Regions from separate parts of the Streptomyces sp. NPDC051738 genome, predicted to be linked through region 1. Evidence: riboswitches for the same ligand, from Rfam matches in the RefSeq annotation. Region 1 holds a riboswitch; the other holds the start of a gene.
The links. Region 1 has a riboswitch for ZMP and ZTP ahead of ACIA8X_RS24570 (glycine hydroxymethyltransferase). Riboswitches for the same ligand answer to the same signal wherever they lie in the genome.

Region 1 (5,438 bases):
GACGACGGCCGCGCCGACTACGGCACCTTCAGCCGCAGCGAGGCCGTCGACCGAGGCGGCTTCGGCTGCTCGGGTTCGGGCAGCAGCGGCGGCTGAGCAGGACGCAGGACACCGCATATGGAGCGCCGCACGATCGAGCCCCGCCCCGGCTGGCAGCAGACCGTCGAGGAACAGGGGCTCATCTACCCCCTCACCCGCCACCCCGACAACTCCCTGCGCCCGTACTGGGACGAGAGCGCCCACTACGTCTTCTCCCTGGCGGAGGTCGAGTCGCTGGAGGAGGTCGTCGAGGAACTCCACGCCATGTGCCTGACGGCGGCCGGGCACATCGTCGCCGAGAACCGCTTCGCCGACCTCGGCATCACCGACCCGCGCGTCGCGGACGCGGTCGCCGAGGCCTGGCGCCGCCGCGCCGAACTCCCCTCCCTCTACGGCCGCTTCGACCTCCGCTACGACGGCACCGGCCCGGCCAAGCTCCTGGAGTACAACGCCGACACCCCCACCTCACTGGTCGAGGCCGCCTCCCCTCAGTGGTTCTGGATGGAGGAACTCTTCCCCGGCGCCGACCAGTGGAACTCCCTCCACGAACGCCTCATCGCAGCCTGGAAGAAGCAGTCCGCCCTGCTCCCGCCCGGCAGCCCCCTCTACTTCGCGTACTCCTCCGCCGACGAACTCGGCGAGGACATGATGACGGTCGCCTATCTCAAGGAGACCGCGGAACAGGCCGGCCTGGACACCGGCTGGATCTCCATGGAGGAGATCGGCTACGACCGCCTCTCCGGCCGCTTCGTCGACACCCAACTCCGCTTCATCCGCAGCTGCTTCAAGCTCTACCCGTGGGAGTGGCTCACCACCGACCGCTTCTCCGACCATGTCCTGGACACCCTCGACAACGGCGGCGGCACGGGCACGACCCTCTGGATCGAACCGGCCTGGAAGATGCTCCTCAGCAACAAGGCCCTCCTCGCCATCCTCTGGGAGCTCTACCCGGACCACCCGAACCTCCTCCCCGCCTACCTCGACGGACCCCGGGAGCTGGCGAGCACGACCGGCTACGTCGCCAAGCCCCTGCTGGGCCGGGAGGGCGCCGGCGTGACGATCCACGAACCCGGCGCCGAGCCGACCGTGCGCGAAGAGCCCTGCTGCTACCAGCAGTTGGCGCCCCTCCCCGCCTTCGACGGCAACCACGTCGTCCTCGGCGCGTGGGTCGTCGAGGACGAGGCGGCGGGCCTCGGCATCCGAGAGTCGTCCGGCCTGATCACGGACGAGTACGCCCGCTTCCTGCCCCACGTGATCCTGTAACGGCCGTACAGGGAAGGCGCACCCTTCCGCCCGTCCACCATCTGGTCCAGGCAATCCATGGCGCCCAGGTCGTCGACATCCCCGGCATGGGTCACGCACTCCCGGCCGGCTCACACCCCGAGTACGTCCCGCAACTGGGCGAGCCCCCAGTCCAGATCCTCCTTCCCGATCACCAAGGGCGGCGCGATACGGATGGTTTGCCCACGGGTGTCCTTCACCAGCACACCCCGCTCCATCAGCTTCTCGGACACCTCCCGTCCGGTGCCGTACGCCCGGGCGATGTCGATCCCCGCCCACAGCCCACGCCCGCGCACCGCCGTCACCCTCCCGGTCCCGGTCAACGCCCCCAGCTCCCGGTGCAGATGCCCGCCCAGCTCCGCCGCCCGCGCCTGGAACTCGCCCGTCCGCAGCATCGCGATCACCTCCAGCGCCACCGCACAGGCCAGTGGATTCCCGCCGAACGTCGACCCGTGCTCCCCGGGCCGGAACACGCCGAGCACCGAGGCGCTGGACACCACCGCCGACACCGGCACGATCCCGCCCCCGAGCGCCTTCCCAAGGACATACACATCCGGCACCACACCCTCGTGCTCGCACGCGAAGGTACGCCCCGTGCGCCCAAGACCCGACTGGATCTCGTCCGCCACGAACAGCACGTTCCGCTCCCGCGTCAGTTCCCGCACCGCCGGCAGATAGCCCGCCGGAGGGACGAGAACCCCCGCCTCGCCCTGGATCGGCTCCAGCAACACGGCCACCGTGTTCTCCGTCAACGCCTCCCGCATCGCCGTCAGGTCCCCGTACGGCACGATCTCGAATCCCGGCGTGTACGGCCCGAAGTCCGCCCGCGCCTCCGGGTCGGTGGAGAAGCTGATGACCGTCGTCGTACGGCCGTGGAAGTTGTTCCCCGCGACCACGACCTTCGCCATCTCCGCCGGCACCCCCTTGACCCGGTACCCCCACTTCCGCGCGGTCTTCACCGCCGTCTCCACGGCCTCCGTCCCCGTGTTCATCGGCAGCACCATCTCCATCCCGCACAGCTCGGCGAGCTGCTCGCAGAACGCCGCGAACCGGTCGTGATGAAACGCCCGCGACGTCAGCGTCACCCGCTCCAACTGCGCCTTCGCCGCCTCCACGATCCGCCGGTTGCCGTGCCCGAAATTGAGCGCCGAATACCCGGCCAGCAGATCCAGATACCGCCGCCCTTCCACATCCGTCATCCACGCCCCGTCCGCCGTCGCCACCACGACCGGCAACGGGTGATAGGTGTGCGCGCTGTGCGCGTCGGCCGCGGCGATCAGGGATTCGGTGGTGCTCGACGTACTCACGGGGCTCTCCGTTTCCGCCACCACGAGGGCTCGCGCTCCGCCGGTCACGAGGCTCGTGGCCACTGTCCATTTTCTGGCTTATCGAGTGTTTCGCGGCCCCTTCCTATCGTTGCTCGGATGGTGGACGCGGGACCGTGCTCCGTCGGCGCGCCCGGTAGGCTGATCGACGGGCCGTGACTGGCGCGCTGGGATGGGACCGACCATCGGGGAGCGGCCCACTGGACCCTGTTGTCCAGCACCGAGTGCCGTGCGCCTGGGCCGTACCGTGAACGCTGCACACCACGTCCGGAGGTCCCCATGTCTGCCGAGCCCCTCTCCACCGAGTCCACCGCCTTCCGTGCCGCCCTCGACGTGATCCGCGCCGTCGAGCCGCGCGTGGCCGACGCCATCGGCCAGGAGGTCGCCGACCAGCGCGAGATGCTCAAGCTGATCGCCTCCGAGAACTACGCCTCCCCGGCCACCCTCCTGGCGATGGGCAACTGGTTCAGCGACAAGTACGCCGAGGGCACCGTCGGTCGCCGCTTCTACGCCGGCTGTCGCAACGTCGACACCGTCGAGTCCCTCGCCGCCGAGCACGCCAAGGAGCTCTTCGGCGCCCGCCACGCCTACGTCCAGCCGCACTCCGGCATCGACGCCAACCTCGTCGCCTTCTGGGCCGTCCTCGCCGCCCGCGTCGAGACCCCCGCCCTGGAGAAGGCGGGCGTCCGCCAGGTCAACGACCTCTCCGAGGCCGACTGGGCGGAACTGCGCCGCGCCTTCGGCAACCAGCGCATGCTCGGCATGTCCCTGGACGCCGGTGGCCACCTCACCCACGGCTTCCGCCCGAACATCTCCGGCAAGATGTTCGACCAGCGCTCCTACGGCACCGACCCGGCCACCGGCCTCATCGACTACGACGCCCTGCGTGCCTCCGCCCGCGAGTTCAAGCCGCTCATCATCGTCGCCGGCTACTCCGCATACCCCCGTCTCGTGAACTTCCGGATCATGCGCGAGATCGCCGACGAGGTCGGCGCCACGCTCATGGTCGACATGGCCCACTTCGCGGGTCTCGTCGCCGGCAAGGTCCTCACCGGCGACTTCGACCCGGTCCCGCACGCCCAGATCGTCACCACCACCACCCACAAGTCGCTGCGCGGCCCGCGCGGCGGCATGGTCCTGTGCGACGACTCCCTCAAGGATCAGGTCGACCGCGGCTGCCCGATGGTCCTCGGCGGCCCGCTCCCGCACGTCATGGCCGCCAAGGCCGTCGCCCTGGCCGAGGCCCGTCAGCCCTCCTTCCAGGACTACGCCCAGCGCATCGTCGACAACTCCCGCGCGCTGGCCGAGGGCCTGATGCGCCGGGGCGCGACCCTCGTGACCGGCGGCACCGACAACCACCTGAACCTCATCGACGTCGCCTCCTCCTACGGCCTCACCGGCCGCCAGGCAGAGGCCGCGCTCCTCGACTCCGGCATCGTCACCAACCGCAACTCCATCCCCGCCGACCCCAACGGCGCGTGGTACACCTCCGGCATCCGCATCGGCACCCCCGCCCTGACCACCCGTGGCCTGGGCACCGCCGAGATGGACGAGGTCGCCGCCCTCATCGACCGCGTCCTCACCACCACCGAGGCGGGCACGACCAAGTCGGGCGCCCCCTCCAAGGCCGCTCACGTCCTCGACCCGAAGATCGCCGACGAGATCTCCCACCGCGCCACCGACCTCGTGGCCGGCTTCCCGCTGTACCCGGAGGTCAACCTGGGCTGAGGCCGAGGCCGACGCCAGGGCCGACACCCAGGTCTGCGCCGGGGGCAGGGCCGACGCCGAGGCTCCGGTCAAGGGACTGACGCCTAGGGCCCGCCGCCGAGGCTATGGCCCGCCGCCGAGGCTAAGGCCCGCCGCCGGGGCTGAGGTCAGACGCCGAGGCTTCGGTCAGGGGGCTGACGCCTAGGTGTCCGCCGGGTCCCAGAGCCCGCCCGCCGAGGCTGAGGTCAGACGCCGGGGCTGAGGTCAGACGCCGAGGCTCAGGCCAGACACCGAGGCTGAGGCCAGGGCCCGACGCCGACGGGCGCGGCTTTCGGCCGTGGGCCCTGGAGCGACGGTCTCCGACCTCGGCCGACGCCCCCGCAGCGACGGTCCTGACCCCGGCCGACGCCCCCGCAGCCCTCACCGGTCCAGGTCGATCAACACCTGTCGTGGCTCCTCCCGCGGCGGTCCGGCTCCCTGCCGGGCCGCCGCGCGGCGTATCAGCAGCGTGCCGCCGATGCCTGTCGCGAACCCGGCGGCCAACCCCGCCATCGCCCACCCGGCGTCATCCAGAGCCAGGCCGGGCCAGGCCCCGGTGGCAGCGTTCTCGACGACCTCGTCCTCCGTCTCACCGAGCAGCCCGCCCAGGTCCAGCCGCTCGAAGACCGAGCGCGGCGCCCGGTGCCAGCGGATGTCGTCGTCCTCCACCTCCGGCGCGAGATCCGACCGCACCCATGGGGTGCCGTCCTGGGCCACGAACAGCTGGTCCTGCCGCTGGATGGCCACGTCCCCTCCCGGAGGCCGGTCCGTCTGCGGCCAGCCACCGACTCCTGTCAGCCCCCAGACCACCGTGATCCGCATCGGCGGATGACGCCCCTCGACCCAGTTTTCAGACACCCGCTCCGTCCCGACGTACGTCGGCTGCAACAGCTGCCACAGCCGGGCGAACGCCGGCTCGCCGGAGTGCAACGCCGTCGTCCGTCCCGTGCCGCCCGCGACGATCACGGCCACGTCCGGGACGTCCCTGCCCTGGGGCGGTGCCGCCTCCGCGGTTGTCACCACCCCGGACAGCCCGCACAGGACCAG
Region 2 (5,438 bases), on a different contig from region 1:
CACCGCGCCCGGCGCCGACTGAGAGCCGAGATCGACCGAGTGTGCCCCGCGACCGCGCCGAAGGAACGAAACCATGGCTGACGAACTCGAACTGCTGCGCCGAGCCAACCCGGTACCGGTCGACGGACCCCACTTCGGCGAGGGCCCTTTGGACCACCACGCCGAGCGCCACCTCAACCGGCTGATGCGGCAGCCGACGTCGCGCCGCCCGCGGCTGGCCTGGGGCCTGGCCGCCACGGCCGTCGTAGGCGCGCTCGTGTCGGCTCTGCTGTTCACCGGCCAGACGACCGCCCCGGCGGTGGCCGCACCCCGCCCGCTGCTCGTGCAGGCCGACTCCACCCCCGTATCCCTGAAAACCCTGGCCGAGCGGGCACAGGCGGCCGCGGCCGACGGTTCGCCGAAGCTGCGCAAGGGCACGCACGTGCAGTCGTGGAGCATCGGTATGAGCGACAACAAGCCGCCGATCACGCTTCCCGAGGAGCGCATCGTGCGCTGGAACGCCGACGACAGCCATACCGAGATCGTCGTGGCGACCGACCCGCGCCACCCCGGCCGGCCCGTCCTCGGCGAGGAAGGGAAACTCGTCGAGGACGGCCATGTCCTCAGCGAGCAGACCTACCCGCCCAGTTGGAGCGACGCCCCGCCGCAGTCGCCGCCTCCGACCGACGTCGCCCACCTGCGCGCCTACCTGCAGGAGGCCGCGTACAGCAAGACCCCGCTGAACACCCGCGAACTCCTCGACGCCGTCGCGTCGCTGCTCGGCACCTGGACCCTCGGCGCCCGCGAGTCGGCGACGGTGGCGCGGCTCCTCGCGGAGACGGAGGGGCTCCGGCCGCTCGGGCAGGTCACGGACCGGCTCGGACGGCGTGGACTGGCGTACGTGTACGACCTGTCCGCCACCCGCGAGATGCTGATCATGGACCCGGCCACCGGCGCCGTACTCGGGCTGGAGACCACCTTCACGAAGGCGGACCCGAAGTACGGCGTCAAGGCCGGCGACGTGATGTCGTACAGCGCCTGGATGCGCTGATCACACCCCGAGCTGCCGGGTGGCGGCGTCCACGGTCTGCTCCAGCAGCGTGGCGATCGTCATCGGACCGACACCGCCCGGCACCGGCGTGATGAGGGAGGCCCGCTCGACGGCGGAGTCGAAGTCGACGTCGCCGACGTTCCCGGGGTTGTACCCGGCGTCGATCACCACGGCGCCGGGCTTGAGGTCCTGCCCCTTGATCAGCCTGGGCCGCCCGACGGCCGCGACGACGATGTCCGCCTCGCGGACGGCCGCCGACAGATCCGTCGTACGGGAGTGGCAGTACGTCACCGTCGCGTCGCGCGCGAGCAGCAGCATGCCCGCCGGCTTGCCGAGGATCGCGCTGCGGCCGACGACCACGGCACGGCTGCCGGCCGGGTCGACGCCGTACTCGTCGAGCAGCCGCATGATCCCGCCGGGCGTGCAGGACACGAATCCCGGCAGCCCGAAGCTCATCGTGGCGAACGAGGCGAAGGTGACCCCGTCGACGTCCTTCTCCGGCGCGATCGCCTCGAACGCGGCCCGCTCGTCGATGTGCGGGCCCATCGGGTGCTGGAGCAGGATGCCGTGTACACCGGGATCGGCCGACAAGTCACGCAGGGTGCAGACGAGTTGCCCGGTGGTGGTGTCGGCGGGCAGCGGCACATGGCGGGACGTGATCCCGGCCTTGCGGCACCGGTTCTGCTTCATACGGACGTACGTGACGGACGCGGGATCCTCGCCGACCAGTACGGTCGCGAGGCAGGGCGCGGTGCCGGTGCGTTCGGTGAGGTCGGCGGCGCGTTTGGTGGTCTCCTCGACGATGCGCCGGGCGAGCGCGGTGCCGTCCATGAGCCGGGCCTGAGTCATGATCCACTCCTGGGCTGGGGTGTCCGGTTCGCCCAGGCGCACGGCATCGACTCTGCGAGGCCGCTCCCCGGTGGTGCTCCACCTCAGCGCCAGTCACGGCCCACGGCCACCTTAACGGAGGTTGTTCGAGTCGACGGAGACGGTTCGGGGCTCGGGGCTCGGGGCCGGAGAAAACCGGGCGACGGTTCGGACGCCCACTGTTACCGTCGATTCCATGAAGGGCATCGGGCATACCCACACCGCAGCCGCGCGAGCGACCAGCTCCCCGGCTGCCGACGCCTGATCCCACTCCTCCCGGCGGCCGGAAACGGACCGTCGGTGTACGCCTTCCCCTTCATGGCCGAAGCTGTTCCGCGGTTCTTTCCGGTCCCCACGACCCGAAGGAATCCGCGATGACCACTCCGCCGAGCACCGATCACATCGTCCGCACCTTCACCGACTTCTTCCGCGAACGCGGACACGAGCTGATCACCGGCAGCACCCTGCTGCCGCTGCCGACCGACCCGGTGCTGTTCACCACCTCGGGCATGCACCCGCTCACCCCCTACCTGGAAGGCCGCCGCCCGCATCCACAGGGACGGCGGCTGGTCAACGTCCAGCGCTGTCTGCGCACCAGTGACCTCGACGAGGTCGGTGACCCGACCCATCTGACGATGTTCGAGATGCTCGGTTCCTGGTCCTTGGGCGACTACGACCATTCACAGAGCCTGCGTTGGGGCTACGAGCTGCTGCGCGACGGCTTCGGTGTCCTGCCGGAGCGGATGTACGTCACTGTCTTCGGGGGAGGCGAGGAGGTCGGCCCGGACAGTGAATCGCTCGACACCTGGCGGGAGTTGGGGCTGCCCGTCGAGCCGACCCGGGACGAGAACTGGTGGTCCCACGGCCCCGTCGGCCTCTGCGGCCCCGATTCGGAGATCTTCCTGTGGACCGGTGACCCGGACACCCCACCGCAGGGCACCCCCACCGCCGACCCCAGGTGGGTCGAGGTCTGGAACCACGTCAGTATGCGCTACCGACGCCACGAGGACGGCAGCCTCCAGCCCCTCCAACAGCCCAGCGTCGACACGGGAATGGGTCTGGAGCGACTCGTGACGGTTCTGCAGGGCCACGACTCCGTGTACGACAGTGACCTGTTCGAGCCCTGGATGAGGCTGCTTCCGCCGCTGTGGAATCCGGACGGACCGTCCCCCCGACTCGTCTGTGACCACCTGCGGTCCGGGATCGTCGTCATCGGCGACGGCGTACGGCCCTCCAACACCGGACGCGGCTACGTCCTGCGCCGGCTGATCCGCCGTGCCCTCACCACGCTGTGGCGCGGCGACCCCTCGCGCACCCTTGTCGACCTGCCCGAGGAGGTCCTGAGTCACACGCTGGACCACTTCCGCCAGTCCTGCGGAACGGGTCCGGTGCGCGAGGTGCTGCTGGACGAGGAACGGCGGTTCGGCAGGCTCCTTGAGCGGGGGCGTCGGGTGCTCGGCAGGCCGGAGTTCGAGGGCCCGTTGAGCGACGACGACTACCACTACCTGCATGACACCCACGGACTCCCGCGCGACCTCGTCACGACGCTGAGGACTCCCTGACGATGAAGAAGGTCCAGGTCGGTCACCAGCCGACCTGGACCTTCGACCGCTCCCTTCCCGAACGTCTGGTGCTTCGGTTACTCGTCCCACGCCTCGATCAGGATCTGGCGGGATATCTTGCCGTCGCGCAGCGTGATCATCGACTCGGACAGGACACGCACCCCGTCCGCGTACTCGCAGGACTCGCTGTAGGCGGCACGGTCCCCCTGGATGACGCATCCCTCCAGCTTGTGCGTCATGTCGCGGCTGTAGACGTCGCCGAGCATCGCGGCGATCTCGTGACGGCCGTGCAGCACCTTGGGGTGGCTGGGCTGGGCGTTGCGGTTCACGACGCGCAGTTCCGCGTCGTCCGTGTACAGAGAAAGGAGAGTGTCCGGGGTCTGTCCTTCTATGCCCCGGCGCAGTGTGTCGGTGTCGAACGTGGGAAATGCGGCGGTGCCCATGGTGACCTCCTCCGAGGCCCGCGGCAGGATGAGGGACGACCGGGAGGGCCTCTTCTCCGAGACTCCTCCGCCCCGCCGGACTCGGCAAGCGCGCCCGGTGCGCTGGGCCTGACGGGTGAGCCCCGCGGGGCGGCCGTGTCCGGCGGCGGGCCGCCCGCGTTGCGCAAAGCATGATCTCAACACGACGTATCGCAGCCGCCGTTGGTCTGGCCGCCGGCATCACCGGGCTCGCCGCCCCGCTGGCGAACGCGCAGCCCGTGGACACCCGGAACGCCGGCACCCCGCTGAACCCGATCACCACGCTGGACTCGCTGGCCACGACCGGCATCCCCGCCCAGCACCAGCACCGCGTCCCGCGGGTCTCCCAGCAGCTGGGCCACCTCGACCGCATCGACGCCCTGAACCCGGCGCAGCTGGGGCACCTGCGCTAGGCGCTCCGCTGGCTGCGTCGATGTGCGGCTTCGCCGCGCGGCCGCGACAGGCAGTCGATCGGCTGCGGCGCCATCGTGGCTGGTCGCGCCCCGCGGCGGAGCCGCACATCGACACAGCCCCGCGCCCCTTGGGCGCGGCCGAACCGCAGTCGATTTCGCCAGAGGTGATTGGACCACCGACACACGAAAGGGCCGCCCGGATCGTGCCGGGCGGCCCTTCGTGTGTGCCGAGAGTGATGCGACCGTTACTCGGTGGTGTCGGTCGGCGCCGACAGGAAGTGGAAGCCCGGCCTGGGGTGCATCAGGAAGTCGTGGTGGGAGATGTTCCACGCATAGGCGCCCGCCAGTGAGAACAGCACCCGGTCGCCGGCCCGGAGCCCGGCCGCGGGCACCCGGCGGGCCAGCACGTCCTTCGGTGTGCACAGCTGACCGGCCAGCGTGACCCGGTCGCCGGCCGCCGCGGGCCGCGGCCAGGGGTGGGGCCAGGCGTCGACCGGTAGCACGGAACAGGGCTGGTCGTGGCCTTTTGTCGCCGGGGTCCGTAGATGGTGGGTGCCGCCCCGGACGACGGCGAACTCCTCGCCGTGGCTGTGCTTCACGTCCAGTACCTCGGTGGCGTACCAGCCGCAGTACGCCGTGAGCGCCCGGCCCGGCTCGATGCGCAGGGTCAGCCCCGGGTGCGCCTCGGTCAGCCGGGCCAGCCCTTCGCCGTACGCGGCCCAGTCGAAGCGGCGCTCCGGGTCGCCGTAGTCGACGTGCATGCCGCCGCCGACGTTCACCTCGGCGAGAGGGACGCCCAGGCCGGTGGCCCAGGCCACGATCGACTCGGCCACCGCGACCTGCTCGGCCGCCTCCAGACCGCTGGCCAAGTGGGCGTGAATGCCCCGTAGTTCGAGCTGGGGGTACGTCCCGTCCGTGAGGGCACGCACGATCTCGACGGCCTGCGCCGGGTCCGTCCCGAACGGCGTCGGACGACCCCCCATCGCCAGCGAGCTGCCCGCCAACGACCCGTCGGCCACCGGCAGGTTGACCCGCGGCAGCACCGCCACCCGCCGTCCCGGCGCGTACGCCCGCGCCAACTCGGCCAGCATGCGCAGCTCGTACG

Region 2: it holds a riboswitch for ZMP and ZTP, as region 1 does, so the genes downstream of both, ACIA8X_RS35470 (bifunctional 5,10-methylenetetrahydrofolate dehydrogenase/5,10-methenyltetrahydrofolate cyclohydrolase) here and ACIA8X_RS24570 (glycine hydroxymethyltransferase) in region 1, are expected to answer to the same signal.

The regions. Positions count from the first base shown of each region.
Region 1 is NZ_JBITCM010000010.1:243,255-248,692, forward strand. Features, by position in the region: gene ACIA8X_RS24555 (hypothetical protein) at 1-96, shown strand, start outside; gene ACIA8X_RS24560 (glutathionylspermidine synthase family protein) at 118-1,302, shown strand; gene rocD (ornithine--oxo-acid transaminase) at 1,413-2,627, opposite strand; ZMP/ZTP riboswitch at 2,791-2,893, shown strand; gene ACIA8X_RS24570 (glycine hydroxymethyltransferase) at 2,925-4,373, shown strand; gene ACIA8X_RS24575 (hypothetical protein) at 4,773-5,438, opposite strand, start outside.
Region 2 is NZ_JBITCM010000018.1:223,109-228,546, reverse strand. Features, by position in the region: gene ACIA8X_RS35480 (RNA polymerase sigma factor) at 1-81, shown strand, start outside; gene ACIA8X_RS35475 (CU044_5270 family protein) at 74-1,030, shown strand; gene ACIA8X_RS35470 (bifunctional 5,10-methylenetetrahydrofolate dehydrogenase/5,10-methenyltetrahydrofolate cyclohydrolase) at 1,031-1,879, opposite strand; ZMP/ZTP riboswitch at 1,903-1,986, opposite strand; gene ACIA8X_RS35465 (alanine--tRNA ligase-related protein) at 2,272-3,459, shown strand; gene ACIA8X_RS35460 (nuclear transport factor 2 family protein) at 3,537-3,902, opposite strand; gene ACIA8X_RS35455 (hypothetical protein) at 4,073-4,333, shown strand; gene ACIA8X_RS35450 (type III PLP-dependent enzyme) at 4,579-5,438, opposite strand, start outside.